2 regions of the Kitasatospora sp. NPDC092286 genome follow, and region 2 is predicted to be linked to the other one. Evidence: riboswitches for the same ligand, from Rfam matches in the RefSeq annotation. Region 2 holds a riboswitch; the other holds the start of a gene.

Region 1 (14,033 bases), on a different contig from region 2:
CCCCGCAGACCGAGACCTTCCTGGAAAACGGCGCCTACCCCTGGGTCGTTTTCTGGATCTTCATGGCCCTGGGCATCGCCGCGCTCCTGCGTCGGTACAGGCCCCGCTGGTCACGGGCCCGCACCGCAGCGGCGACCGTCGTGATCAGCCTGATCTGCGACATCCCCATGGAGCACGCCTACATGCGCTTCGGTGGCTACGGCTACCCCCGCGCACTGCCGTATCTCACGCTCTTCGAAGGCCACTGGTACCAGCTCCCCCTCACCTCACCACTGTGCCTGGTCCTCCTCGCCGCACTGCCGGTGCTGCTGATGACCTTGTACGCGGGACCCGGCCGGGAAGCCTGGCTGCTGGAAGGCTCCCTGTCCCTCCCGCCACGCGCCCAGCCGTGGATCCGGCTGCTCGCCGGCGTCGGCTTCGCCACCGTCTGCATGCTCGCGCTCCAGCTCGTCATGCTCCTGGCCTCCTTGGTCAGCCACCCGATCGTGCTTCCCTCATGGTTCGACCTTCCCCGGCCGTAGGCCGCGCCCGACGCCGCGGGCACGCCGTCGTGATCGGGGCGGGCATCGCCGGGCTGCTCGCGGCCCGCGTCCTGGCCGAGACGTTCGAACACGTCACCGTTGTCGAACGGGACCGGCTCACCGACGCGCCCACCCCCCGGCCCGGGGTTCCCCAGGGCAGACACGCCCACGCGCTGACCACCCGCGGCGCCCAGGCCATCGAGGAGCTGTTCCCCGGCATCCGCGACGAACTCACCGCCGAGGGCGCCCCCGTCTTCGACTTCTGCCGGCAGGCCCGGCTCCACCTCCCCGCCGGGCGACCCGAGCCGGTCACCTCCGGCATCCTCGTCCAGCCCGTCAGCCGGCCCCTGCTCGAAACCACCATCCGCTCCCGCGCCGCCGCCCTGCCCGGCCTGCGGATTCTGGACCGCCACACCATCACCGGACTGCACTTCGACAGACCGCTCCGGGTGAACGGCGTCCTCCTCCGACCACGGCAGCCGCCCGGAACTGCCACCCGGCTCCTGGATGCGGACCTGGTCGTCGACGCCTCCGGCCGTACCTCGCGTCTGCCCGACTGGCTCACCGCCGACGGCCTCCGGCCGCGCCCCTCGCAGACGGTGATCGATCCCGGTATCGGCTACGCCAGCCGCCTCTTTCGGGCGCCCCCGGGCTCGCACCCGCCGTGGCAGGCCCTCCTCGTGCCGCTGCGTGCCCCCGACACACCCCGCGGCTGCTTCGCCCTGCATATCGAGCACGACCGATACCTGATCACCCTCCAAGGGGCCTCCGGACACCACCCGCCAAACGACACAGCCGGGTTCGAAGCCTTCGCGGCATCGCTCAACTGCGGCCTCGACGACGCCCTGAACAGCATGGAACCCACCTCGGGAATCGCACGCTACCGCCACACCGCCAACCGGCGCATGCACTACCACCGCCTGCACCCATGGCCCGACGGACTCATCGCGCTGGGAGACGCCGCCTGCGTCTTCAACCCCCTCTACGCCCAGGGCATGACCGTCGCCGCCCTCGAAGCCCACCTTCTACGACACCTGCTGGCCAACCAGCCGCCCGGCGGACCACACGACTTCGCCCGCCACTTCCAACGGCACCTCAACCGCACCACCCGCTGGCCCTGGGCCATGGCCACCCTCAGCGACCGCGCCTGGCAACCCGACCAGCACACGCCACTGGCGGCCCGCGCCGCGCAACGCTACCTACGCGCCTGGCAGGACCTCATCCCCGACCACCCCGCGATGTACACCGACTACATCAGGGTCGCCAACATGCTCACCGGCCCAGCCACCCTCGCCCGCCCCCGCAACCTGCTGCTCGCCCTCCGCTCGGGCTCCGCCTCAAGGCCCTCCGCGCACCCTGCGGACGGCCCGGGCACAAGGAGGTCAGACACCGGCCGGAGTACCGGTGGGTCCGGGTCGGTCGCGGGAGTCGGGCAGGCCCGCGAAGCGCACGGTCGGCTCGAAGTTGGCGCGACGGGCCGCGCGGCGGAAGACGGTGAGGACGGCCGGGCCGACGATGAGGACGCACAGGCCGGTGGTGACGGCGCGGCCGGTGTCCCAGCCGAGCGAGGTGGCGAGGTCGAAGAGCAGGTAGCGGTGCCACTGTTCGGTGAAGGGAAGCCCGGGCAGGTAGGCGATCGAGCTGTTCGGGTCGGTGGAGAACGGCCAGAAGGAGAGGTTGAGCAGAAAGCCGAAGAGATAACCGGAGACGGCGCCGTAGCCGGCCAGCATCAGCACCTCCCACCTCCGCCGGAGCTTCGGCAGCAGCCCGGCGAGCATGCCGACGAAGGCGCAGCCGAACATCTGGTAGGGCATCCAGGGGCCGACTCCGCCGGTGATGAGGGCGGAGGCGAAGAGCGAGGTGCAGCCGAGGGTGAAGCCGAAGCCGGGGCCGAAGACGCGGCCGGCGAGGACGAGGATGAAGAAGACCGTCTCGACGCCGGCCGTGCCCGCGCCTAGCGGCCGCAGGCCCGCGTTGACGGCGGACAGGACGCCGAGCATGGCGAGCGCCTTGGCGTCGATGCCGCCGGCGGAGATCTCGGCGATGACGACGGCGAGGACCAGGATCAGCAGGGCGCCGAAGATGAGCGGCGGCGCGTAGGAGGAGCCGAACGTTCCCGGGGCGACGACGAACGGCCAGGTGAAGGCGGTCAGGCCGATGAACGCGGCGAGGGCCACGACGATGCGGGCCCGGCCGGGGATCCGGACGGCCGCCCGGGTGGGGGCGGTCACCGGCCGGCCTCCAGCCCGCCCAGGGCCCGGGCGACCTGACGGCTGGTCAGATAGGGCAGCGGGGCGAGGATCTTGGCGGTCTGGGGGGCGAAGGTGGGTGAGGCGACGATCACTTCGGCGGTCGGGCCGTCGGCGACGGTCTCGCCCTCGGCCATCACCACCACCCGGTCCGCGGCCGCGGCGACGAACTCGACGTCGTGGGTGGAGACGACGACGGTGTGCCCGTCGGCGGCGATCCCGTCGACGATGCCGATCAGCGCCTCCTTCGCGTGGTAGTCCAGTCCTCGGGTGGGTTCGTCCAGCAGGACCACCTCCGGCGCGGCGGCCAGCTGGACCGCCAGGACCAGGGCCAGCTTCTGCCCCTCGGAGAGGTCGCGGGGGTGGGTGCCGTCGGGGATGCCGGGGGCCAGCCGGTCCAGGATCCGCCGGGCGGCCGGCGCCGGCCGGCCCGCGGCGTCCTGGTCCGCCTGGGCCAGTTCCTGGGCCACCGACTCCAGGTAGAGCAGGTCCGTCGGGGTCTGCGGGACCAGCCCGACGAGTTGGCGGGCCTCGACGGCCGGGAGCCGTTTCGGGTCCCTGGCCGGTCCGCCTTCGGCCCGGGCGACCTTGACGGTGCCGCCCTGCCGCGGGCCGGAGCCCTGCAGGGCCCAGAGCAGGGAGGACTTGCCGGAGCCGTTGCGGCCCATCAGCGCGGTGACCTGGCCGGCCCGCAGCTCCAGGTCCACCTCCCGGACGGCGGCCACCTGGCCGTAGCGCACGACGATCCGCTCGGCGGTCAGCACCGTCCGTCCTCCGGCGGGTTCGCGGCGCGGCGGCGGGGCGGGGTGGCCGGAGAGGCGTTCCCTGAGCGGTGCGGCGGCCCGGCGGGCGTCGCGGACGGACAGCGGCAGCGGGTGCCAGCCGGCCAGCCGGCCGAGGTCGACGACCGGTGGCGCGATCGCCGTGCCGGTGAAGATCTCGGCGGGCGGTCCGTGGGCGACGGTGCCGTCACCGGGGAGGTAGGCGACGCGGTCGGCGTACTGGACGACCCGTTCCAGGCGGTGTTCGGCGAGCAGGACGGTGACGCCGAGGTCGTGCACCAGCCGGGTGACGGCCGCCAGGACCTCTTCGGCTGCGGTCGGGTCGAGTGCGGAGGTGGGCTCGTCCAGGACCAGGACCCGGGGGTGGGCGGTGAGCACGGAACCGATGGCGACGCGCTGCTGCTGTCCGCCGGAGAGCTCGTGCAGCGCGCGGTACCGCAGGTCGGCGAGGCCGAGCAGGTCGAGGGTCTCCTCGACGCGTTTGCGCATCGTCTCCGGGGGGATCGCCAACTGCTCCATGGCGTAGGCGAGTTCCTCCTCGACGGTGTCGGTGACGAAGCCGGCCAGCGGGTCCTGTCCGACCACGCCGACCACGTCGGCGAGTTCGCGCGGCGGGTGGTGGGCGGTGTCCCGGCCGTCGACGGTGACCCGGCCCGACAGGGTGCCGCCGGTGAAGTGCGGGACGAGGCCGTTGACCGCGCCGAGCAGGGTGGACTTGCCGGCGCCGGTGCGCCCGACCACCAGGCAGAGTTCGCCCTCCGGGATGTGCAGGTCGACGTCGCGCAGTGTCGGTGCGGCCGCGCCCTCGTACACCACGCCGACCTGGTCGAAACGGATCACTTGGTCACCTCGGTGTGCGTGCGGCCGCCGGTACGGCGGTCCCCGGTGGTACGGTCGGCGGCCCGCTGCCGGGGCACGGCCGGGGGTTCGGGTGTGCGGCCCGGGGGCGGGGCGATGACCCCGGCGGCACCGGCCAGCAGCAGGGCCAGCACGGGGACGACCGGCAGGCTCGGCCAGCTCAGCGGGTAGAGCGACGGGTTGAGGTCGGTGGCGTCGTACCCCACGGTGACGAACAGCAGGGTCGCGGCCGCCACTCCGCAGCCGGCGACGCCCCACTCGGCGGACCGCCACGGGTCCGGCCGGTAGGTGGTGCGGCGTACCCGTCGGCCGCCGAGCGCCAGGCCGGCCGCGCACAGCAGCGAGCCCGCGAGCAGGGCCGGCAGCCCCAGCGCGGCGGGGGCGGTTCCGTCCAGCAGCCCGTACACGCCCGCGCAGAGACCGATCATGCCGAGCAGCATCAGCGCGCCGGTGGCCCGGCGGGACGCGCGGGTGGCGGTGCCGGAGCGGCCGTAGCCCCGGGAGTCCATCGCTGCGGCCAGGTGCAGCGAGCGTTCCAGCGCGTCCTCCAGCACCGGGACGACGATGCTGCGCAGAGCCCGGATGCCCTTGCTCCGCCCGGCGCGCAACCGCCTCGCGCGAACCACCCGTTGGACGCTCTGCACCAGCTGCGGGGCGACGCTGATCGAGACCGTCACGGCCACGCCCAGCTCGTAGAGGGCGCCGGGGAGCACGCGCAGGGCCCGTTTGGGATTGGCCAGGGTGTTCGCCGCGCCGATGCAGCAGAGCAGGCAGGCGAGCCGCAGGCCGTCGGTGGCGGCCGAGAGGGTGGCCTCCAGGGAGACCGGGCCGCCGATCCGGATGCCCGCGTACCAGTCGGGGGTGGGGATGTGCGGGAGCGAGAAGAGCAGGTGGTCGTGGGGGGTGATGCCGGTGGCGAAGACGCACCGGAAGACCACCCGGATCGCCACCACGGTCAGGGCGAGCCACAGGTAGTACTTGAAGCCGCGGGCCCACGGGGCCTCGGTACGGCGGGCGGTGACCACGTAGCCGAGGACGGCGAGCACCAGGAACAGGAGCAGCGGATTGGTGGTGCGGCTGGCCGCGGTGGCCAGGGCCAGGGCCCAGGCCCACCAGGCCAGCGGGTGCAGGTTGCGCGGGAGTCGCCCGGCCCCCGCGGCCCGCCCGGGGGCGGACTGCGGGGACCCGGTGCCGGGTCGGTCGAGCACGGTCACGGAATCACTCGGCCCGTCGGCGGCGGCGCGCGGCGATGACGGTGGCGGTGCCGAGGGCGGCCACGAGCACGACTCCGGCGACCACGGGCGCGATCGGGCCCGCGTCGTGCGGGGCGTCGGCGACCGGGGCGGCGTTCACCACGGCCGGACCGCCGGCGTCGGCGGACGGGGCCGGGGTCGCCGGGTCCGTGGACGGCGGTGGTGCGGTGTCGGTGGCCGACGGGGTGTCGGACGGAACCTGGGCAGGGGTCTCGTCGGGCGCGGGCACGGACGCGGCCGGATCGGGTGCGGGGGTGGTCTGCTCGGGCAGCCCGGCCGGCGGGATCGCCGGTTCGGTACGGCCCGTGCCTCCCGGAGTCCCGGCGGCGGGCGGACGTTTCGTGCCGCCGCCACCGGTGCCGCCGGTGACCGAACCGCCGGAGGCCGAACCGCCGGACGTCCCCCCGGTGCCGCCGCCGCTGCCGCCGGCGGTGCCTCCACCGCCGGAGCCACTACCGGAGCCACTGCCGCCGGCCGAACCGGCGCCGGCCGGCGGCCTGGGCGGCTCCGGGGTGGCGTCCGCTCCGCCGCCCGGTGCGGTGTTGTGCGCGCGGACGGTGTCGGGCGAGAAGGCGGGACGTCCTTCGGTGCCCTCGATGTTGGTCCCGCCGAAGATCCACAGGTCGACGCTGCCGGGCTTCGGCCGATAGCTCATCGCGCCGAGCTGGCTGTACGACCAGGTGTTCTCACCCGGGTCCGCGTGCCAGTACGACCAGTAGGCCGTGGCGGGCGGTGTGAGGACGCACTTCTCCTGATCCGGGGTGGGGAACTGCTTGCCGCCCTGGTAGCCGCTGTAACCGATCCGGCAGATGAACGCCGGGCCGTCGTGCCCCGTCCCGGTGGTCTTCCAGCCCCCCTGGTTGAGCAGGGTGTAGCCGGTGGTGGGGGTGGTGCCGCAGGAGCGCAGCAGCGGGCCGCCCCACTTGCCGAAGTCGACGGCGAGCACCACGCCGGAGGTGGTGGTGCACTGTTCGATCGGCAGCGGGGCCGCCACCGCCGGGGCAGCCGCCACCCCGAGCCCGCCGAAGGCGAGGGCGAGCGTCGTGGCAACGGCCCCGAGCAGCCGGCCGGTCCGCCGGATCACCGGTGGCGCCCGGGTGCGGAGGCCGCGCGGCGGCGGGCGGCGAGGACGGCTGCGGCTCCGGCGCCGACCAGCAGCCCGGCGGCTGCCATCAGGGCCGGTGTGTCCGTCCCGGTGCGGGCGAGGCTGCCGCCGTCGGCCGTGCCGGGCACGCGGTTTCCGGGTACGCCGGGCTGGGCCGGGTATCCGGGGTCGCCCGGGACGGGCCCGCCGGACACACCGGGCGTCCCGGTGTCCGCGGTGGCCGGGGCGGTCGGGGCGGTCGTGGGTGAGCCGGTCGGGGCCGGGGATCCGGTCTCCGTCGGGGAGCCCGTCGGCGTCGAACTCGGCGTCGCCGTCGGCGAACCGGTCGGAGTGGGCGTGCTGCCGAGGTCCCGCCGGAGGGTGCCGAAGGAGATCCCGGTGGCGCCGCCCACCGCCTGGGTGGAGGCCCGGACGTCCGAGCCGCGCTGTCCGCTCGTGGCGACGTTGAAGCCGCCGTCGCTGTTCTGCTGGCCGGCGAGGAAGTCCAGCGCCTTGGCGATCGGGCCGGCGTAGGCGCTCTGACGCAGCGTCATCCCCTGGATCGCGAGGGCGGCCGAGTTGGTGGAGTCACCGGCCGCGCCGGGGAAGCCGCCGTCGGCCTCCTGCTTGCCGGCCAGCCAGCCGAGGGCCTTGTCCACGGCCTGGGCGCCGTCATCCCCGGGAGCGAGGGCGAGGGCCATGGCCGCCATGGCGGTGCTGTCCACGTCGGAGTCCCCGGTGGCGGGGATCAGGCTCGGCCAGGAGCCGTCGGCGTGCTGGAGGCTCTTCAGGTAGGCGACCGGCGCGGCGGCCGGCCTGGTCTCCCCGGCGCGCAGCTGGGCCATGATGCCGAGCGCCTGGGAGAAGACCGAGGTGGCGTAGGTGTAGTTGCCGGGCGCCGCGCAGCCGGTGTCCGGGTTCGTCTGGGCGCAGACCGCCGTGGCGAGGGCGGCGATCAGGTCGTGGCCGCCGAAGGCGCGCGGGTCGCGGCCGGTGATCTCGGCGAGCAGCGCCTCCTTGCCGATCGAGCCGCCGCCGGCGTACTCGGTGCCGATGCCCGTCCAGTCGTTGACGGTTCGGTCGCCGGCGTCCTTGCCCTGCTGGTCCAGGAAGTCGACGATCCTGCGCAGGGCCGCGTCGTCCGCGCCGGTGGCGGCGAGGGCGTAGGCGCCGTCGATGGTGAGGCCGAAGTCGGCGAAGGCCGGGAAGGCCTCGTAGTAGTGACCGTCGATCAGGCGTGCCGGGTCGGTCAGGTAGGCGCTGCCCTTGCCGAGATCGGGGGTCTTCCCGGGGTGCGGGCCGGGCGGCGCGGTCGTGGCCGCGTTCGGGTCGTGCCGGACGCCGGTCGGGTCGGTGCCGGTCAGCGCGAGGATGGCCTGTTCGGTGGCGTCCGGGTCGGACTCGGTGGTCGACTCGTCGGTGCCGAAGCCGCCGTCCTGGCCCTGCCGGGCGGCGAGCCAGGTCCTGGCGGCGGTCTGTCCGGCGCTCCGGCCGGTGGCCTTGAGAGCCTGGGCCACGCGGGCGGTGCTGCCGGTGTCGCCGCCCGCGGCGCCGGTGTAGGGGAGGTAGGAGCCGTCGGCCTGCTGGCTCGCGGCCAGTTGGTCGGCGGCCTTCTTCGCCGTCTGCTCGAAGCCGCCGGCCTTGCGCAGGGCGAGAACGGCGAGAGCGGTGCCGGACGGATCGGACTCGCAGTAGTCGCCCGCCACGATCATCGCTCCGGCGATGCCGCCGTCGGCGCACTGGAGCGCCGTGAACCGGGTGAGCGCCGAGGCGGGCGGAGCGACCTCGGCCCGCTGCAGGGCGATGACGCCCAGGGCCTGGACCCAGGGCGAGGCCGCACCGTGGAAGTCCCCGGCGGCGGTGCACTTGCCGTTCTCGCCGGCCGAGGCACAGACGTGGTCGGTGAGCGCGGCGATCAGGTCGCGGCCGCCGAAGGCACGGGGGTTGCCGCCGGTGCTCTCGGCGACCAGGGCCAGCAGCGCGGCGGCCCTGGCGTCGGGCTTGGCGGACGGCCCGTCCGGGAGGAGGAACGCGTCGGTGTGGGCGGCGAGGTAGGCGAGGACCTTGCGCAGGGCCGGGTCCTCCGTCCCGGCGGCGGCGAGGGCGATCGCGGTGAGGGACGTCCGGGGGAGGTCGGGGCCCTCGAAGGCCCAGTTCTCCATGTGGTCGCCGTCGACGAGCCGGCCGGCCAGCCAGGCGGCCGCCGCGACGGGGTCGCCCGCGGCGGGCGACGGGCCGGTCGGGCTCGGGGACGTCGAGGGGGAGATGGACGCCGAGGGGGAGGCGGAGGCCGAGGGGGACGGACCGGCGCCGTTCTCGGCGCGGACGGAGTCCGGGGTGAAGGAGGGTGCCCCGCTGGTGCCGCCGATGTCGGTGCCGCCGTACACCCAGGCCTCGACCTCGCCGGGCTTCGGCTTCTGGGTGGCGGCGCCGAACTGGCTGTAGGACCAGGTCTGCCGACCGGGTTCGGCGATCCAGTACGACCAGTACGCGGTGGCCTGTGGGGTGTTGACGCAGGGCTCCTCGGCGGCTGTCGGGTACTGGGTGCCGCTGTTGAAGGTGCCGTTGCCGAGCCGGCAGATGAACGCCGGGCCGTCGTGCTCGGTGCCGGTGGTGGTGAAGCCGGCGTTGTGCAGCAGGTTCATCCCGGTGGTGGGGTGGGCGTCGCAGCCGCGGACGACCCCGCCGCCCCAGTGGCCGAAGTCCACGGCGACGATCGCGCCGGTGGTGGCGGTGCACTCCTCGATCGGGTCGGCGGCCGCGGTACCGGGGTGGCCGAGCAGGACCGTACCGCCCGCGGCGGCAGCGACGGCGCCGGTGGCCAGCAGGGACGTCAGACCCCGGGCTCTGTGACGTGTGCGCGTGCTGTTGACCCTCACCGGCGACTCCCTGATCGGTCGACGGGGTGTCACGGCGCAGCCGACGGCTCCCCGGCATGGGGACCGTCCCGACCGCGTCGTAGTCCTCGACGACGCAAGTGCTTCTGAACAGGCCCTCGGCGCAGGCAGTCCGGCTCATCCGCCCGGAGGGGCGGATCTACGGTTGCGGGTCAGCGCCGGAGTTGGACCGGCTTCCCCTACTGCCGAGGATGAAAAACGGTTCATCAGACCACGCTCCCGCGTCGGCCGTCAATGAGTCGTCATGTCGCCTTGGACACCTCGCCGGTGGCGGCACCGTGCGGTAGCGTCCCCGGTGGCCGAGCGGGGGAACCTGGTGCGATTCCAGGGCTGACGCGCAACGGTATGGGGCGGTTCCGCCGTCCCGAGCCCGAATGCCCGCCCGGCCACGTACCACCGGCGAAAGCCTGCCCACGCGATCCGGGCGGCGGCCGCTCCGGCCGCCGAACTCCCGAGGGAGCCCCGGGGCCCGGAGCCGGGTCGGCGCCCATCACTCCAAGGAGCCCGCCCCGTGTCGTCCCTCCTCTCCTCCTCGCGCGTCTCCTCCGCGGTGGCCGTCCCGATAACGGCCGGCGCCCTGCTGCTCTCCGCCGTCCCCGCCCACGCGACCGCCACCCCGGCCCAGACAGCCACCTCGAAGAGCACCGGCGTCACCTATCTGAAGTCCCTCCAGGCCGCCGACGGCAGCTACGTCACCGGCGGGGGCCTCTCCAACGAGTGGGCGTTCAGCGCGCTGGCGGCCGCCGGCACCGCCGCGGCGGACGTGGCCCCGGGCGGCGACGCCACCAGGAACGCCCGCCTGGTGTACCGCAACCAGCTCGCCGCCACCACCTGGCCGAGCGCCGCGCCCGTCGTCACCGACTACGAGCGGGGCGTCCTCAACGCCTACGCCGCCGGGATCGACCCCGCGCGCGTCGGCCCCGGCCGCAACCTCATCGCGGACGTCGCCGCCTACTGGCAGACCGCCGAGCCCGGTTACTACGGCCCGTCCGCCAACTTCAACGGCACCGTGTTCGGCCTGCTCGCCCTCGGCGGCGCCAGGACGCAGAGCGGTGCCCAGCGGGTGCCGCAGGCCCTGCTCGACGCCTCGGTCACGGCGGTCCGCGCCAACCAGCACAACGACGGGGGCTGGAACTTCGGCAAGGCCGCCGGCGATCCGGCCGCACTCGCCCAGGCCGGTGACATCGACATGACCGGCGCCGCCATGGCCTCGCTGTGCAGCAGCGGCGTGCCCGGCACCGACCCCGCGATCGTCGCCGCCAAGAACTTCCTCAAGGGCAAGCTCGTCGCCTCCGGCGCCTTCAACTCGATGTTCGGCGCCAACACCGACTCCAACGGCTGGGCCGTCTCCGGTCTCAACGCCTGCGGCATCAACCCCCAGGGCGCCGACTTCACCAGCGGCACCGGCAAGACCCCGGTCGACTTCCTGATCTCCCAGCAGTTCAAGCCCGGTGGCGGCTTCAAGTACCTGCCCACCGACACCGCCCCCTCCCCCTACGCCTCCGTCGACGGGCTGCGTGCGGTCGCCGGGGCGGGCTTCACCGCCACCCCGCCCACCCCGACCACCGCCGGGGAGCCGACCTGGGCCACCACCGGTTCCTTCACCGCCGGCACCGCCGCCCGGCTCGCCCTGGTCGTCGACGACGGCACCGGCTCGCCCAGGGTCTGCGCGGTCACCGTCACCCCGACCGGCACCACCACGACGCTCGGCGCCGTCCTCGACGCCGCCGGGGCGGCGACCCCGAGCGGCTGCGTCACCGCCGTCACGCCGTCCTCCGGCAGCGGCACCGTCACCGCCGTCAACGGCACCGCCAACAGCGGGACTTCCAGCTGGAAGGTGAGCATCGACGGCGCCGCCGCCACCGGCGCCGCCCGCAGCACCGTGATCAGCGTCGGCGACACCGTCTCGCTGCGCTTCGGCAGCTGATCACCGCGCGCCGGACAGCACAAAGGTCCTGGCGCACTCCGGAGTCAACCGCGCATGGCCGGGCACGGCCCCCCGTGCCCGGCCTGTGCGGTCCCGCTCGGCGCCCAGCGTGACGGCCTCGTGGACGGCGCGGGCGGCCCGGGCGCCCCACCGGGAGCGCGGGCCGCCGAACGGCTCGGGCACCTGGCCCGGACCGGCTCGGCGGACCGCCACGCACACCGCGTCGGACGGCGTCCCGGAACAGTCGTACCCGGCCTCCACCAGCGCCTGGACCTTCGCCTCGGTCGCCGTCGCCAGCAGGTTGACCAGACCGGCGTCCGACACCGCGGCGGGCACCACCAGCAGGATGTTGATCGTGCCCGGGAATCCGGCCCCGGCCTCCGCGGCCGGGTCGGGGGCGGCCGCCCAGGCCGGCACCCCGATCCCCGTCGTCACCACCGCGGTGACCCCGCCGTCGCAGGCCCAGGTGAAGTCGTCCACCCGCGCGGCGGTCATCAGCCCGGCGCCGGGGCCGCTCAGCCCCAGCCCGGTGGCCAGCCCGGCGAGGTGGCGGTCCGGGTCCATCCGGCCGTACCCGGGCCTGACCTGTGCGTTGACCACCCACTCCCGCTCGCCGAGGCCGCCCCCGAGCACCGCGCTGCTGAGCATCCGCCAGCCTGGGCCGGCCCGCCACAGCAGAAGGTGGCGGCACTCACCGTCCTCGAACCGGCAGGACCGCTCGACCTCCACCGCCCCGCCGGTCCGGCCGACCGGTTCGGTGAAGGCCGCCTTCTGCTGCGGGAACGCCATGGAACGGGCCGCCTTCGGGTGAGTTCGGGTGAGTTCGGGTGAGAGTGAGCCGGGCCTGGCTGGGCCGGAGCCGCCGGCGGCGTCACGCGGGCGGGCAGCGCGAGCCGTCCGGCCGACCGGAAACCGGGCGACAAGAGTACCGACCGCCCGGGTGCGCGGCGGCGCCGGGCCCGCGTGCACCGGGCCCGGGCGGCTCGTCACCGGGTCGGCGCACCGGCCCGGACGGGCATGCCGGCGAGCGCCCGGCGCAACGCCGCCTCGACGCGGACCGCGTCCGCACTCGCCGACACGTCATGGACCCGAACCGCCCAGACACCCTTCGCGGCGGCGAGGGCCGAGACGGCTGCCGTAGCGGCATCGCGCTCCCGGGCGGGCCGGGGCTCGCCGGTCGACGGGTCGGCGAGCAGCGTCCCGAGGAAGCGCTTGCGCGAGGCCGCCACCAGGACGGGACGGCCGAGCCGGGCCCAGGCGTCCAGGCGGGCGAGCAGCGCCCAGTCGTCCTCCCGTCCCTTCGCAAAGCCGAGCCCGGGATCGACGATCAGCTGGGCGGGGTCCACTCCGGCCGACACCATGGCGTCCAGTTGCCGCGCCACCTCACCGACCACCTCGTCGACCACGTCCTCGTAGTCGGCCAGGCCGTCCATCGCGGCGGAGTGCCCGCGCCAGTGCATCACCACGAAGGGAACGCCCGTCCTCGCCGCGACGGACACCATCAGGGCGTCCGCGCGACCCCCGCTGACATCGTTGATGATCCGCGCGCCGGCCTCCACCGCCGCCTCGGCCACAGCGGCCCGCATCGTGTCCACGCTGACGGTCACTCCCCGCGCCGCCAGCTCCCGGACGACGGGCAGCACGCGGCGCAGTTCCTCCTCCAGGGGCACCCTGGCCGCCCCGGGACGGGTCGACTCACCACCGACGTCCACCACGTCGGCTCCCCCGGCGGCCAGTTCCAGGCCGTGGGCGACCGCCTTGCCGGGATCCAGCCACAGACCACCGTCGGAAAAGGAATCCGGGGTGACATTGACGATGCCCATCACCCCGCAGCGACCCCAGTTCTCCACACCGGTGAGCGAGTACTCGTACGCGTTCATGAGGTCATTGTGCCGTGCCCGGAACCCACTGTCCGCAGCACCCTCGCACAAATTCCGCACCGCACTCCCGAACAGCCGGCCCGAAGCCCGGGAGCTCCCTCCGGAACGGGCGTCCCGGCGGGCCCGCGTATCACTAGGTGGACACCCGCATGGGAATTCCCGGCACCGGTCGACAATATCCCGCATGACTCTCGGAACCCCCAGTACGAGGACCGACCGGGCAGTCCCGATCCGCGAGCTCCTGGCGGCCGGGGAATGCTCCTACTCGTTCGAGTTCATGCCTCCCCGCAGTGCGCGGGCGGAGGCCGGTCTGTGGAATGCGATCCGCAGGCTGGAGGCACTGTCACCCACCTTCGTCTCCGTGACCTACGGCGCGGGTGGATCGACGCGCGGACGCACCGTCGGCATCACCGGGCGGATCGCCCAGGAGACCACGCTGACCCCGGTCGCCCATTTGACCGCGGTGAACCACAGCGTCGCCGAGCTGCGCAACATCCTCGGCCACTACGCTGACCAGGGCGTTCGCAACATCCTCGCCCTCCGGGGCGATCCGCCCGGCGACCCGCTGGGCGACTGGGTGCG
Region 2 (14,033 bases):
TTCAGGCAACGCGTGGCCGACCCCCGCTACGGCTTCGACATCAGGAACCCACGATGAGCGCGGCCTCCGAGCCACCCCTGACCCCGGACAGCCCCGTCCCTGCCCCCGGCGGCACCGCGACGCGCGCCGGGAGCAGCCGCCCCCGGCCGGACGCGGACACCCTGCCCCGGCCCGCCGCCGAGCGGGGCACCGCCGCCCCCGAGGACGACAACCAGGCCGTCGAGCTGGCGCCGTACACCATCCCGCAGGTCCCCGCGATCGGCTGGGACCCGGCCCCCAGCCCCCGGCGCCGCTGGATAGCCCGCGGTCTGCTGCTCGCCGTGCTGATCGTCCAGGCCGCGCTCTCGCTGCGCCTGCTGGCCGCCGCGCACCCCGACGAGGCCGCGACCATGGTGGCCGGCCGCCAGCAGCTCGCCCACCTGCTGCACGGCACCGCCGTCACCTCCGACCTGGTCGGCCGGACACCCGGCTCGCCCTGGCTGTACCCGCCGCTGGCCGGCGCCGCCGCCAACGCCAACGGCATCTTCGGCGCCCGGGTACTCAGTCTCTGCTTCGCCCTGCTGACCACCGTGCTGCTGTACTCGCTGACCCGCCGGCTCTTCAACGAGCGGGTGGCCATCTGCTCCATCGCCGCCTACGCGGTGGTGCAGTCGACCGTCGTCGTCGGCTTCTACGCCGCCCCCGAGGCGCCGGCCGTTCTTCTGGTCGCCCTCGCGGCCTGGATCACGGTGTTCACCGCCCGCCGCCCGGTGGCCCTGGTCCTGCTCGCCGCACCGGCCGCCGCCCTCGCCTGCGCGGTCGCGTACGCCTCGACGCTCGCCATGCCCGCCCTGGCCGCCCTCGCGCTGGCCACCGCCTGGCCGCACCGGCGGCTCGGCCCGGCCGCCCTGCGCGCGCTGCTGCTCGCCGCCGGCACGGCCGGCGCGCTGCTCCCCTTCGGCGTACTCGGCACGATCGCGGGATGGTCCCCGGCCCGCGGCCAGGCCGGCCGCACGGTCGGCGGGATCCTCCTGGACACCGTCCAGTGGGGCGGCCTGTTCACCGTCCTCGCGGTGGCCGGCACGATCGCCTACGTCCGCCGCGAGCAGATGCACGAGTCCCCGGAGAACGGCGGCGTCACCACCACCCGGGCCCAGCGCGCGCTGCTGGGCACCGCGCTGACCGCCACCGCGCTGCTGGTCCCGGCGATCCACCTGGCGCTGGGCTCCTCCGGGGCGATGTTCCGCCACCTCGGCTTCGGGATGCTGCTCGCCGCCCCGCTGGCCGGGGTCGGCCTCACCCGGCTGGTCGGCGCGCACTTCCGCCACCCGCAGCTGGGCATCCTGGTGTGGGTCGCCCTGCTCGCGCTGGGCCTCGAACAGTCCGCGCTGCGCTACCAGAACGGGCCCGACTCCGGGCGGCTGCTCGCCGTCCTGCGGGTGCACGCCGAACCGCAGGGCCGCTACCTCACCGAGGTCGACGGACTCGCCGAGTACTACCTGGGCACCGTCAGTACACCTGAGCAGTGGGTCTCGGCGCGCAACGGGACCGACTACCGGGACGCCGCCGGGGTGCAGCACCACGGCGACGACGGCAGCGCGGCCGCCATCCGGGACGGCTGGTTCACCATGGTCGTCCTCGACAGCACCGCGCCGGCTGCCACGGACCGCGCCCTGGCGGCCGCTCTGGCCGCCGGCGGACAGTACCGGCTGATCGCCCAGTTCACCTCGCCGACGGGCGACTCCAGCACCTACAAGGTCTACCTGAAGCACTGACGCCCCGCCGAGCCTGTCCGGGCTCGCGACACGACGGCCACAACATATGGTGCCGCCACAGTCGACCGCCACTAGATGTATGCTCACTCCTGCTGTCGACGCAGGGGAACCCGGTGCGAGTCCGGGACTGCCCCGCAGCGGTGTGCGGGCCTCTGGAAGCAGGGCCCGCGAGTCCGAGTACCTGCCGGCGGCGTGCCACCGGCCTCCCCGCAGAGGCCCCGAAGCACTGCACCACGTCCGGGCCTCGCGGGCGGGCCGGGGATGACACTGTCGCGCGACGCCACCGGGCGTTCGCGCCGTGCTCCCCTGCCCCGAACGGTCCGGCACCCCGATGCACCGACGCCGATCGCCGCCAGGAGAGAGCGCCTTGACCACCGCTGCCTCAGCCACCCTGCCCGCCCAGGGTTCCAGCTTCGCCCCCGTCGACCCGACGGTCTCCGACCCCGGCGGTGCGCTGCTCCGGCTGCTGACCGACCGCAGCGCCGATCTCCCCCAGGTGGACCCCGGCCATGTCGCCGCCGCCGCGCTGCGCGGCCGCCACGCCGGCTCGGACTTCGCCGAGCTGCGCGGGCTGGCCGTGGACGCCGCCGCGTCGATGATCGCCGAGGACCCGCAGTACTCGAAGCTGGCCGCGCGCCTGCTCGCGCTGGAGATCGTCGACGAGGCGGTCAGCCAGGGCTCGGTCTCCTTCTCCGCCTCGGTCGCGGTCGGCCACGCCGAGGGCCTGATCGGCGACACCACCGCCGCCTTCGTCGCCAAGCACGCCGCGACCCTGGACGCGCTCGTCGACCCGCGGGGCGACGACCGCTTCGAGTACTTCGGCCTGCGCACCGTGCAGTCCCGCTACCTGCTGCGCCACCCGATCACCCGCAAGGTGGTCGAGACCCCGCAGCACTTCCTGCTCCGCGTCGCCAGCGGCCTGGCGGTCGGCGACAACGAGCAGTCGGTGCGCGAGGTGGCCGAGCTGTACGGCCTGATGAGCCGGCTGGAGTACCTGACCTCCTCCCCGACCCTGTTCAACTCCGGCACCCGGCACCCGCAGATGTCGAGCTGCTACCTGCTCGACTCCCCGCTGGACAACCTGGACTCGATCTACTCCCGGTACGCCCAGATCGCCCGTCTCTCCAAGCACGCCGGCGGCATCGGCCTGTCCTACTCGCGGATCCGCTCGCGCGGCAGCCTGATCCGGGGCACCAACGGCAAGTCCAACGGCATCGTCCCGTTCCTGCGCACCCTCGACTCCTCGGTCGCCGCCGTCAACCAGGGCGGCCGCCGCAAGGGCGCGGCCTGCGTCTACCTGGAGACCTGGCACGCGGACATCGAGGAGTTCCTGGAGCTGCGCGACAACACCGGTGAGGAGGCGCGCCGCACGCACAACCTCAACCTGGCGCACTGGATCCCGGACGAGTTCATGCGCCGGGTCAACGCCAACGCCGACTGGTCGCTGTTCTCCCCCGCCGACGTGCCCGAGCTGGTCGACCTCTGGGGTGCCGAGTTCGACGAGGCGTACCTGAAGGCCGAGCAGTCCGGCAAGGCCGTCCGCACCATCCCCGCGCAGACCCTGTACGCCCGGATGATGCGCACCCTGGCGCAGACCGGCAACGGCTGGATGACCTTCAAGGACGCCTCCAACCGCGCCGCCAACCAGACCGCGCTGCCCGGCCGCACGGTGCACAGCTCCAACCTCTGCACCGAGATCCTGGAGGTCACGGACGACTCCGAGACCGCCGTCTGCAACCTCGGCTCGGTCAACCTCGGCGCCCACGTCGCCGCCGGCGCCACCGCCGACGACCTGCTGAACGCGCTGGACTGGGACCGCCTGGACGCCACCGTCCGCACCGCCGTCACCTTCCTCGACCGCGTGGTGGACATCAACTTCTACCCGACCCCCGAGGCCGGTGCCTCCAACTCCCGCTGGCGCCCGGTGGGCCTCGGCGTGATGGGCCTGCAGGACGTCTTCTTCCAGCTGCGGATCGACTTCGACTCCGCCGAGGCGAAGCGGCTCTCCACCCTCATCGCCGAGCGCATCATGCTCACCGCGTACGAGCGCTCCAGCGAGCTGGCCGAGCAGCTGGGCCGCCACGAGGCGTACGGCGAGACCCGGGCCGCCCGCGGCGAGCTGCACATCGACCACTTCCCGAGCGCCGCTCCGGAGTGGGCCGACCGCTGGGCCGCCCTGCGGACCAGGCTCGCCGAGACCGGCCTGCGCAACTCGCTGCTGCTGGCCATCGCGCCGACCGCGACCATCGCCTCGATCGCCGGCGTCTACGAGTGCATCGAGCCGCAGGTCTCCAACCTGTTCAAGCGCGAGACCCTCTCCGGCGAGTTCCTCCAGGTCAACCCGTACCTGGTGCGCGAGCTGAAGGAGCTCGGCGTCTGGGACCAGCAGACCCGGGACGCGCTGCGCGACGCCAACGGCTCCGTCCAGGACCTCAACTGGCTGCCCGCCGAGGTCCGCTCGCTCTACCGCACGGCCTGGGAGCTGCCCCAGCGCGCGCTGATCGACCTGGCCGCCGCCCGGATGCCGTACATCGACCAGAGCCAGTCGCTGAACCTCTTCATGGCCGCGCCCACCATCGGCAAGCTCAGCTCGATGTACGCGTACGCCTGGAAGGTCGGTCTGAAGACCACCTACTACCTGCGCTCGCGCCCGGCGACCCGGATCGCCCAGGCCGCCTCGGGCGCCGCCCGCGCCGCCGCCCCCGTCCCGGTGGCGTCCCCGACCCTCACGCCGGAGGAGGAGGCCGCCCTGGCCTGCTCCCTGGAGAACCCCGAGTCCTGCGAGGCCTGCCAGTAATGTCCGACGATCGCCAGAAGATGCTGCTCGACCCCGGCTTCGAGCTGACCCTGCGCCCGATGCGCTACCCGTCGTTCTACGACCGGTACCGCGACGCGATCAAGAACACCTGGACCGTCGAGGAGGTGGACCTGCACTCCGACGTCGCCGACCTGGCCAAGCTGAGCGAGGGCGAGCGCCACCTGATCGGCCGGCTGGTGGCGTTCTTCGCCACCGGTGACTCGATCGTCTCCAACAACGTGGTGCTGAGCCTCTACAAGCACATCAACTCGCCCGAGGCCCGGCTCTACCTGTCCCGGCAGCTGTTCGAGGAGGCCGTGCACGTCCAGTTCTATCTGACGCTGCTCGACACCTACCTGCCCGACCCCGAGGACCGCGCGGCGGCCTTCGACGCGGTGGAGAACATCCCCTCCATCCGCCAGAAGGCGCAGTTCTGCTTCAAGTACATGAACGCGGTCGACCACATCGACTCGCTGCAGACGAAGGAGGACAGGCGGGCGTTCCTGCTCAACCTGATCTGCTTCGCGGCGTGTGTGGAGGGGCTGTTCTTCTACGGCGCGTTCGCGTACGTGTACTGGTTCCGGTCGCGTGGTCTGCTGCACGGCCTGGCCACCGGTACGAACTGGGTGTTCCGCGACGAGTCCATGCACATGGACTTCGCGATGTCGGTCGTGGACACCGTTCGCGAGGAGGAGCCCGACCTCTTCGACGACGAGATGGCCAAGCAGGTGACGGAGATGCTGGAGGAGGCCGTCGAGGCCGAGCTCCAGTTCGCCCAGGACCTGTGCGGCGACGGCCTGGCCGGCATGAACACCGAGTCGATGCGGCAGTACCTGGAGGCCGTGGCGGACCAGCGCCTCGCGCGGCTCGGTCTGCCGATCCGGTACGGGTCGACCAACCCGTTCGGCTTCATGGAGCTCCAGAACGTGCAGGAGCTGACCAACTTCTTCGAGCGCCGGGTGTCGGCGTACCAGGTGGCGGTCGAGGGCTCGGTCGCCTTCGACGACGACTTCTAAAGAAGAAGACGAGACGACGCTGCCCCGCACGGCCTGTGGCCGTGCGGGGCAGCGCTGTTGGTTCAGAGGGACGGAAACTCCCCGCCCTTGACCCCGGCGAGGAACGACGACCACGCCTCGGCCGCGAACAGCAGCGCGGGCCCGTCCGGGTCCTTGGAGTCACGTACGGGCACAGCGCCGATCAGACCACTGGCCACCTCGATGCAATCGCTCTGTGCGCCGGAGTAGGAGGACTTGCACCACTCAAGTCCGGCAGCGGAAACAGACGGCAGGAACATACTCACCATTTCTAGACCTTGTCCTTTGCACGCTCGATGAGTGCGGCCGATTCGGTGCGCGGCAGCGACTCCGCCAGAGCACGGCGAAACAGGTTGGTGTACTTGAACACTTCCTCCGGCTCCTCGATGTAGAGCGTGCTGAGGAGGCTGTCGACGTACACCACATCCGTCTCTGTCGCCTCGGGGAAGCTCAGGATGGCAACAGGGCCGAAGAGTGCAGCGTGAACGTCAGATTCCTCCGGCAGGACCTGGACGTTGATGTTCGGCTGTTCGGCACTCGCCATCAGGAAGTCGAGTTGCTCCCGCATGACCGACCGGCCACCAATCCGATGCTTCAGCACGGATTCCGAGAGAACGACCCACATGCGAAGTGGCGCCTCCCGCGTCAGCACTGCCCGCCGTTCCTGACGAACCTTCGTGAGCCGCTCGACCTGCTCCGCGGTCGCATCCTCTATCTGGGCACGGACCACCGCACGCGTGTAGTCCTCCGTCTGCAGCAGTCCCGGCACCAGGAACGTCTGGATGCTGTACATGTCCGACGCGTCGGATTCCAGCGCGATGTAGTCGGCATAGAGCGGCGACAGCGTGTCCGAGTAGCGGTCCCACCATCCACGCAGACGACCTTCGCGCGACAGTGCCTCCAGCCTGCTGCGGGTCGCCGACTCCACCACCCCGTACAGGTCGAGCAGCAGCCGAAGATCCACCAACCGAATCCCTGACTGCGCGGCCTCGATTCGACTGATCTTGCTCTCGGCGCAGGCAAGCTGCCGAGCCGACTGGGCAATCGTCAGATCCGCTTCCGCCCGCAGCTCCTTGAGCGTTCGAGCCAGCCGTCGCTGCCGAACTGTCGGATTCCGGTTCACGGGCACCGTCGCGACCTCCCCACTTCTGTGATCTGCCAGTCTGCCCTCCCCTGCCACCCGACAACAATCTTTGACCGGTTCCAAAGTGGGGACTTGCACTTTGGAAGCCCCCAGGAGCATGCTACTCAACGTAGCTCACCATTCGACACAGCGTGATGATTGTGGGCTCATCACCCGGGCATCCCCATGCCTTCTTCAGTCGTCTTCACCCCTCACCCCTCAGAGGTGGCGCCGCCATGCCTGAAACCGTCTCCCCCGCCCCCACCGAACACGCCTGCTGGCTCCCCCGGCACCGAAAGTCCGCCGGCGCGGCCCGCCAGGAGCTGCACCACTTCCTCGCCCACCACCAGGGCGTCGAATACCTGCTCTACACCGGCGAGTTGCTGCTTTCCGAGCTGGTCGCCAACGCCGTGCAGCACGCCCGTACGCCCCAGGGCCGCCTGATCCAGATCCGTTTCGGACTCTCCGAAAACCTCCTGCGCATCGAAGTCCACGACGCCGACAGCGAGAAGCCCGCGCTCCGAACCACCTCCACCTCCGACGAATCCGGCCGAGGGCTGTTCCTCGTCAAGGAGTTGGCCGCCCAGTGGGGCTGCTGCCCGCGTGCGGGCGGCATCGGCAAGTTCATCTGGTGCCACATCTCCGCCCCCGCCGAGGCCGCCGCGTGAACGCCGTGCGGGCCGAGATCACCGGCATCATGCTCCCGACCGTCTTCCCGAGCCTCGACCACGCGCTCCCCGTCCTCTGGGAGCACGTCCGAACGCGCCCGATCCGCGCGGCCCACCGCGACTTCATCCGCCTCTGCATCGGCCCCGGCGGCGGCGACGGTGTCGCCCGCTGCCTCACCCGCGGCGGCCTCTGGAGCATGACCCTCTGCATCGGCGAGCTCACCGACTGGACCGCCCACCCGATCACCATCACCACCCACCAGCCCTGAACTCCCCCGCCCCGCCCGCGGGGCCTGCACCTTGCTTCGACGCCGCACCACCACGGCCGAGCCACAGCCATCCGTTCCGGCGGACCCTTGCCCCCCGCAAGGGTCCGCCACAGAAGCGGCACCGTCGTAGCTGAACTTTTGAGTGCCTGTTCGAAGTTGAGCTGGTTTCCAGTATCGGAAACGCGAACCTCTTGCCTGCGCCCGGCTCAACTCGGGAGCATCGTCGGGAGACCGAGCGAGGAGACAACGTGGAGCTGACACGGCTTGTGGGTTCCTGCGACGAGGGCGAGTGCCCGACGCTCTACCTGACGGACCGAGGCACCCTCGCCGTCCAGGGCGAGCATCTGACCGAGCACGATCTTAAGATTCCGGCGCACGAGACGCTGGTCGAAATTCCCATTGAACTCGTTCGAAAGGCCATCCGTGACAACCTCATCTAGGACCCTCGGAGACTGGTTCTCGAATTTCAATCGAGAGGCGTTCCGGCTGGAAACGCTGGACGACTACAGCCAGTCCGGCGGAGTGGACGCCTATCACGCCTTCCTCGCAGGCGAGGAGCAACCGGAGGGCTACAAGTCCGCTGGCTGGGTCACGACCGTAGCCGATGCCACCCAGGCCGGTAAGCGCATGTATCGGGTGCACGTCCTCTCTCGCCCGCTCACGGATTACCTCCGGTTCGAGCTCGCGTGGGGATACCACCGCAACATGGCGGCTGGTGAAGAGTTCTTCATCCTCGACACCACAGGCCAGGAGAACCCTGTTCCCGAGGCGCCGGACTTCTGGCTCTTTGATGACGAGACCGTTGCCGAGATGAACTATGACGGCAACGGAAAGTATCGCGGAACTGGATTCCTCACCGGCAGCCGGATCGCCCAGTTCAAGGCATACCGTGACATTGCGATGGCGAAATCCGTCCCGTTCACGGAATGGTGGGCCGAACACGGCGAGTGAACAGAACACGGCTCGGGGCAGCACTGCGGGAACTTCGGCAGGCTTCTGGCAAGGAAGCCAAGGCCGTGGCCCGTGGCGCTGTCATGTCCCCGAGCAAGTTGAGCAAGATTGAAACTGGCAAGGTACCACCCACCGTCGCAGACGTGGAACGCATCCTTACGGCCATAGGCGTGTCCGACGAGGTCAAGGCCGAGTACATGGCCGCTGCGAGAGCCGAGGCCACGGAGACGACGGCCTGGCGCCTGATCCGACGTCTGGGGCACCACCGCAAGCAGCAGCAGATCAAAGCGCTGGACGACTCGACCGAGCTTCTTCGCGTGTTCCAGCCGTCTCTTGTTCCTGGGCTGCTTCAGACCCCCGAATACGTGCGAGCCGTATTCGGGAGGAAAGACCTCAGTGAGGAGCAGCTGTCTCGGGCGGTTTCAGCGCGGCTTGTAAGACAACAGTCCCTCTACGACGCCACCAAGACGCTGCAGTTCGTCATCACCGAGCCCGTTCTTCGCTGGCGCCTCGTTCCCGCCGCGATGATGGCCGGACAGCTGGACCGCATCATCTCCGCTTCCCGCCTCGGCCATGTCGACATTCGGGTCGTTCCGCTGGCTGCACCTCAGTCCGACGTGCCGGCGCACTCCTTTGTCATCCGCGATGACCGCATGGTCACGGTCGAGACCGTGCACGCTGAGGTAACGGTCACCGACCCGCGCGACATTGAGGTGTACGTGCGGAAGTTCAACGGGTTCTCCGACGCCGCCGTGTCCGGCGACGTGATGCGGCACATGCTCGAAGACATCCGGGACGAGTTCCTGGGGGACCAGGAAGGCGCCCCGTAGCACCTCCCATCTCACCGCCAACGCTTGGCAAATGGTTCCGACGGCCCCCTTGCTCCTCGCAAGGGGGCCGCAGGAAGTCAGCCGTATGGTCCCCCTGAAAATCCACAACGCCTTTGTGGCGCTTCCTCGTTGGCCGGCAGGATTCCTGGGCGAGATCTTCAGTCCAGAACGGGAAACGCCTCCCTCCCACCGGGACAGGGCTTCATGCAGATCCCTGGCATCGTGACCAAGAAGCCGAGGGAGTAGCGATGGACAACAGGTCGGATTCAACACGGATCGCGGGTACAGAGTGCACGAGTGGGCTTCCCGTCATCGGGAGACGCCGCAGGATCTCTGCCGATAGCCGAGTCACCCGACAGGAACCGACCCCAGCAGGCCTTCGCGGCGCAGGAAGTCGGCCGGTCCGAGTTGATTCCCGGGTTGCTCCAGAGCGCCGAATACGTCTCGGCCGTTTTCGCCCTGCACCCAGAGTTGTCGTCAGAGGCCAAGACAAAGACCATCGCGGCTCGACTGGAGCGCCAGGCCGTCCTGTACGACCGCCATCGAGAGTTCCATTTCGTCATCTGCGAACATGTACTGCGGTGGCGGATATGCCCTCCCGCCGCCATGGCCACACAGCTCGATCGCCTGGTGTCACTGTCCCGACTTCCCAATGTGACCATCGGAGTTCTTCCTCTCTCCAGGCTCATGCCTGACTTCCCGATGACCTGCTTCAGCATGTATGACGATCGCCTGGCCATCGTGGAGACGTTCCATTCGGAGATCACCACGCACGATCCGAGGGACGTCGGAATCTACTTGTCAAAATTCGCCGCATTCGATGCTGCGGCACTATATGAAGATGACATGCGCGCACTGACCGAAGGAATCCGAGACGAGTTCTTTCAGGAACAGGAAAGCGCGTAGGAATCTCCCCGCATCTCTCGTAATTTGGTGACTCGCCGAAACGATCCGAGAGTCACGGGAGCACTCCATGTCCGCCGCCGATCTCGCACAGCCGGCCGACACGAACTGTCCGCCGAAGCGTCGCCGTACCCACGCGGAACTCATGGAGCGGATCGGCGACAACCCGGTCCGGAAGGACCTGGCGATCGGCCATCTGGCCGAGCTGGTGGGGTGCGGGACGGCAGGGCCCTGGCCCGACCGCTGTTCGAACCGGGTACCTCGCCGTGACCGCCTCCCGCGGCTCCTCCCCTTGAGTCTTCCCGCCCAAGTCCTGGGCGGGACGGGGCCGTTCCATGCCCCGAAGTGATACCGGAAGGTGCAGGCGATGACTGAGCGCAACCTGTACGAACTCGACCTCTCGCAGGTCGAGTTCAACCGTGCGTGCGGCGGCAACCAGGGCGGGGGTGACGACGGCGAGTCGTGTGTGACCCTCGGCGTCGTGCCGCAGGCCCCGGGTGTCTTCGCCCTGGGCGACAGCAAGCGTCCCGACCACCAGCCGCTGCTGTTCACCGTCGAGGAGCTGACCGAGGCCGGGATCGACCCGGCGCGGTTCGGTCTGTCCGTCTGAAGCCCCCTGACAGCCCCGGCCGCCCGCAGCCCCGTGCGGCCGGCCGGGGCACCAACGCCACCGAGGAGAAGCGCAGTTGCACTTCCACGGCTACGAATGGGCCGGCGACGGCCGACTCCTCGCCAAGGAGTCGGAGCGCCGACCGATCGAGAGCGGCGGGTTCCGGCTCTCGGAGCTACCGCCGATGATGACGGGCTGGTGGCTGCTGCGGCCGACCTCCCAGCTCCGGGGCACCTGGGAGACGCCGACCGATGCGGCCGACTGGCTCGCGCAACGGTACGGGGAGCACACACCGGGCGGTGATCCCTGGCTGCCGATCGAGGCACGGCGGCTCCGCGCGGTCGAACAACTGGCCAGGGCCGCTGACGTCGTGTGGTCCCGATGGATCTCCGACAGCCGCTGGACGGGCCACTACGCAATCGCCTGCCCCAACCGCACCTGGCCGAATATCCCCTGCCCCACCAAGCACGCCGCCCGGCCGCCGGCCTCGGACTGACACAGCGCCCCGCCCCGCCCGGCGCCCACGCCGGGCGGGGCGGCCACATCCGCGCGTGGCCCCATGCACAGGAAGTCGGCCGGTCCGACTCCCTGCGCACATGCTCCGTCGGCCCCAGTGGCCCGGACACCGCATCGATCGCCACCGCGACCGGGCGCGGCCCCTGCCCGTAGACCGCGGTCACCCCCGGCTCGCCGTACCGGTGCCAGGACGCGCTGTCCTCCCGGCCCCTCGAAACGCCGGCGACCACCCCACCCGGAGCAGCCTCGACCGGCTCGGGGGCCATCCCGAACCGCAACGGCCCGACCCCCACCATCCGGATGAACTCCCGGGCCACACCGGCAGCACACGCGTACGCACGATCCGCCCCCCGCTACGGTCCGGCGCACAGCCGAACGAAAGGGGTACGCCGTGACGACCGGAATCCTGGACTACCGGAGCGACGCGATCGTCCAGCTCATGAACATCCCGGAGGAGGACTGGACCGGGCAGGAGCTCAAGGACGCGCTCCAGCGGGCGATCATGCTGGAGTTGTCGACCATCCCGCCGTACGCCACCGCGCTCTGGTCGATCACCGATCCGGACAACAGCCAGCCGGTCCGCCACACCATCCGTGAGATCGTCTTCGACGAGATGTCGCACTTCGGCCTGGTCTGCAACATGCTCACCAGCATCGGCGGCACCGTCGTCCTCACCGACCCCGCCACGGTGCCGAAGTACCCGGGCGAGCTGCCGGGTGGCGTCAACCCCGGGCTGGAGGTCTTCCTCAGCGGGCTGACCCGCGAGTCGGCGGGCCTCTTCTCCGACATCGAGAAGCCCGAGAACCCGCTCGCCTTCGCCGCCGACGGCAATACGATCGGCGCCTTCTACCAGCGGATCGTCAATGTCTTCCCGAACTTCGCCCACCTCCTCACCGGGCAGCGGCAGGTGAGCTTCCCGCTCGGGTCGAGCCACGGCGCCGGCAACGACATCGTCCCGATGAACACCATCGACGACGTCCTGAAGGCGCTCGACATCATCCGGACCCAGGGCGAGGGCACCGACGCCTCCCCGGACAACCCCTTCCCCGGCGCCCCCGGCGAACTCGCCCACTACTACGCCTTCAAGGAGATCGCCGTCGGCAGGAAGCTGGTCCAGAACCCCACGACGAAGAAGTTCGAGTTCACCGGCCCCGACCTCCCGCTGCCGGACGCCCACCCGGTCGCCCGCGTCCCCGCCGGCGGCTGGGCCAACGACCCCGGCAACAAGCCCGACCAGGCCACGGCCGACCTCCTGCACACCTTCGACCAGCAGTACAGCGACATGCTGCGCGCCCTCGAACAGGCCTGGGGCGTTGCCGGGTCGGACTCGCTCTTCCAGGCGATCGGGCTGATGGGCCAGTTGCGCGGCACCGCCCAGCAGATCAACGGCGTGAAGCTCCCCGCCGACCCCCGCTTCACCTACGGCCCGGAGTGGCTCTTCGTCTCCGCCTGACAGAACGCCGCCGCCCCGTACGGAACTCCCGTCCGGGGCGGCGGTGTCCGGCCGCTCAGCCCTTGACCGACCCGGCGGTCAGGCCCTGGGCGAGGCAGCGCCCCCGCCATCCACGATGGGCCACCGAGGGCCGTCCGGATCGCGCAGCCACACCCACTGGCGCTCCGGCGTGACGGTGATCCCGTAGTCGTACGGCGTCGGCCGGCCGTGCGCCTCCCACTGTTCCCACGCGGTCAGCAGTTCGTCGCCGATGCGCCGCCGACCGCCCTGGTGCAGCACCGCACTGCCGTCGCCACACGCGGACAGGGCCGCCCACGATGCGTTGCCGTCGTGGATCCAGGCGTTGACGCCGTCCTCGTCCCGGCCGGTGATCACCACGGCGTCCGGAACGGCGACGCGCACCGCGAACCGCAGGTCCCAGTCACCGGCGAGCGGGGCGAGGGCGCGTTCGAGGATCCGCTCGGCGCCGGGATCGCCACTGCCTCGCACCTTCACATACCCGTCGTAACCGGCTGACGCCGGAACCCGGCCGCACCGGTCAGCCATGAACCGCCCGAGACCCTGCACCCAGCCGCTCGCACCGCGCCCGTCGGCGGCCACCGTGAGCGCCACGTGCCCGAGCCGTCCCCACGGATAGACGATCCGACCGCCCGGCCTGACGGCCTCGATCCACTCGTACGGGACGGTCTCCACCGCGTAGGTCGCGTGGATCCGGTCGAACGGACCCCCGGGCGGCACATTGCTGGTGCCGTTGCCGACGAACACCTCGGCGTCGACCCCACCGGCGGCAAGCCGCTCGCGAGCAGGCACGACGAGGCCCTCGTCGATCTCCGTGGAGACGACCAGGCCGGGCCCGGCCCGCCACGCCGCGAGCGCGCAGCTCCAGCCCTGCCCCGTACCGATGTCCCACACCGTGTGACCGGGCTCCAGCATCAGGCTGTCCAGCATGTCCGCCACCACGGCGGGCGCCGAGAGGCTGGAGGACGGAAGCCCGTCGGTGACCTGGGTGACCGCCGCCGCGTCCGGGCCGGCGTACAGCTCGTCCGCCCACGCCGCCGGATCGGTCTGCCGGTCGAACGGCACATGGGCGTGGCCCTCCCAGCGCCACAACCGATCCGGCGCGAA

The links. A riboswitch is a leader RNA that binds a small molecule or an ion and turns the genes downstream of it on or off. The one in region 2 is predicted to bind cobalamin.
Region 1: linked by a shared signal. The riboswitch ahead of ACIQIB_RS05930 (hypothetical protein) and the one ahead of ACIQIB_RS09105 (ribonucleoside-diphosphate reductase subunit alpha) in region 2 are both predicted to bind cobalamin.

What each region holds. Positions count from the first base shown of each region.
Region 1 covers NZ_JBIVRD010000004.1:19,663-33,695, reverse strand. Annotated here, with positions in the region: gene ACIQIB_RS05965 (spirocyclase AveC family protein) at 1-521, shown strand, start outside; partial or broken gene ACIQIB_RS05960 (NAD(P)/FAD-dependent oxidoreductase) at 497-1,555, shown strand; gene ACIQIB_RS05955 (ECF transporter S component) at 1,904-2,752, opposite strand; gene ACIQIB_RS05950 (ABC transporter ATP-binding protein) at 2,749-4,392, opposite strand; gene ACIQIB_RS05945 (energy-coupling factor transporter transmembrane component T) at 4,389-5,618, opposite strand; gene ACIQIB_RS05940 (hypothetical protein) at 5,629-6,747, opposite strand; gene ACIQIB_RS05935 (prenyltransferase/squalene oxidase repeat-containing protein) at 6,744-9,626, opposite strand; cobalamin riboswitch at 9,729-9,868, opposite strand; cobalamin riboswitch at 9,921-10,045, shown strand; gene ACIQIB_RS05930 (hypothetical protein) at 10,156-11,571, shown strand; gene ACIQIB_RS05925 (adenosylcobinamide amidohydrolase) at 11,572-12,360, opposite strand; gene folP (dihydropteroate synthase) at 12,558-13,451, opposite strand; gene metF (methylenetetrahydrofolate reductase [NAD(P)H]) at 13,636-14,033, shown strand, end outside.
Region 2 covers NZ_JBIVRD010000007.1:54,679-68,711, forward strand. Annotated here, with positions in the region: gene ACIQIB_RS09095 (glycosyl hydrolase) at 1-57, shown strand, start outside; gene ACIQIB_RS09100 (glycosyltransferase family 39 protein) at 54-1,754, shown strand; cobalamin riboswitch at 1,827-1,958, shown strand; gene ACIQIB_RS09105 (ribonucleoside-diphosphate reductase subunit alpha) at 2,122-4,551, shown strand; gene ACIQIB_RS09110 (ribonucleotide-diphosphate reductase subunit beta) at 4,551-5,567, shown strand; gene ACIQIB_RS09115 (DUF397 domain-containing protein) at 5,630-5,854, opposite strand; gene ACIQIB_RS09120 (helix-turn-helix domain-containing protein) at 5,857-6,714, opposite strand; gene ACIQIB_RS09125 (ATP-binding protein) at 6,945-7,376, shown strand; gene ACIQIB_RS09130 (hypothetical protein) at 7,373-7,645, shown strand; gene ACIQIB_RS09135 (hypothetical protein) at 7,894-8,085, shown strand; gene ACIQIB_RS09140 (DUF6879 family protein) at 8,069-8,596, shown strand; gene ACIQIB_RS09145 (helix-turn-helix transcriptional regulator) at 8,593-9,426, shown strand; gene ACIQIB_RS09150 (DUF5753 domain-containing protein) at 9,724-10,332, shown strand; gene ACIQIB_RS09155 (DUF397 domain-containing protein) at 10,697-10,939, shown strand; gene ACIQIB_RS09160 (hypothetical protein) at 11,016-11,435, shown strand; gene ACIQIB_RS09165 (ferritin-like protein) at 11,847-12,908, shown strand; gene ACIQIB_RS09170 (protein-L-isoaspartate O-methyltransferase) at 12,987-14,033, opposite strand, start outside.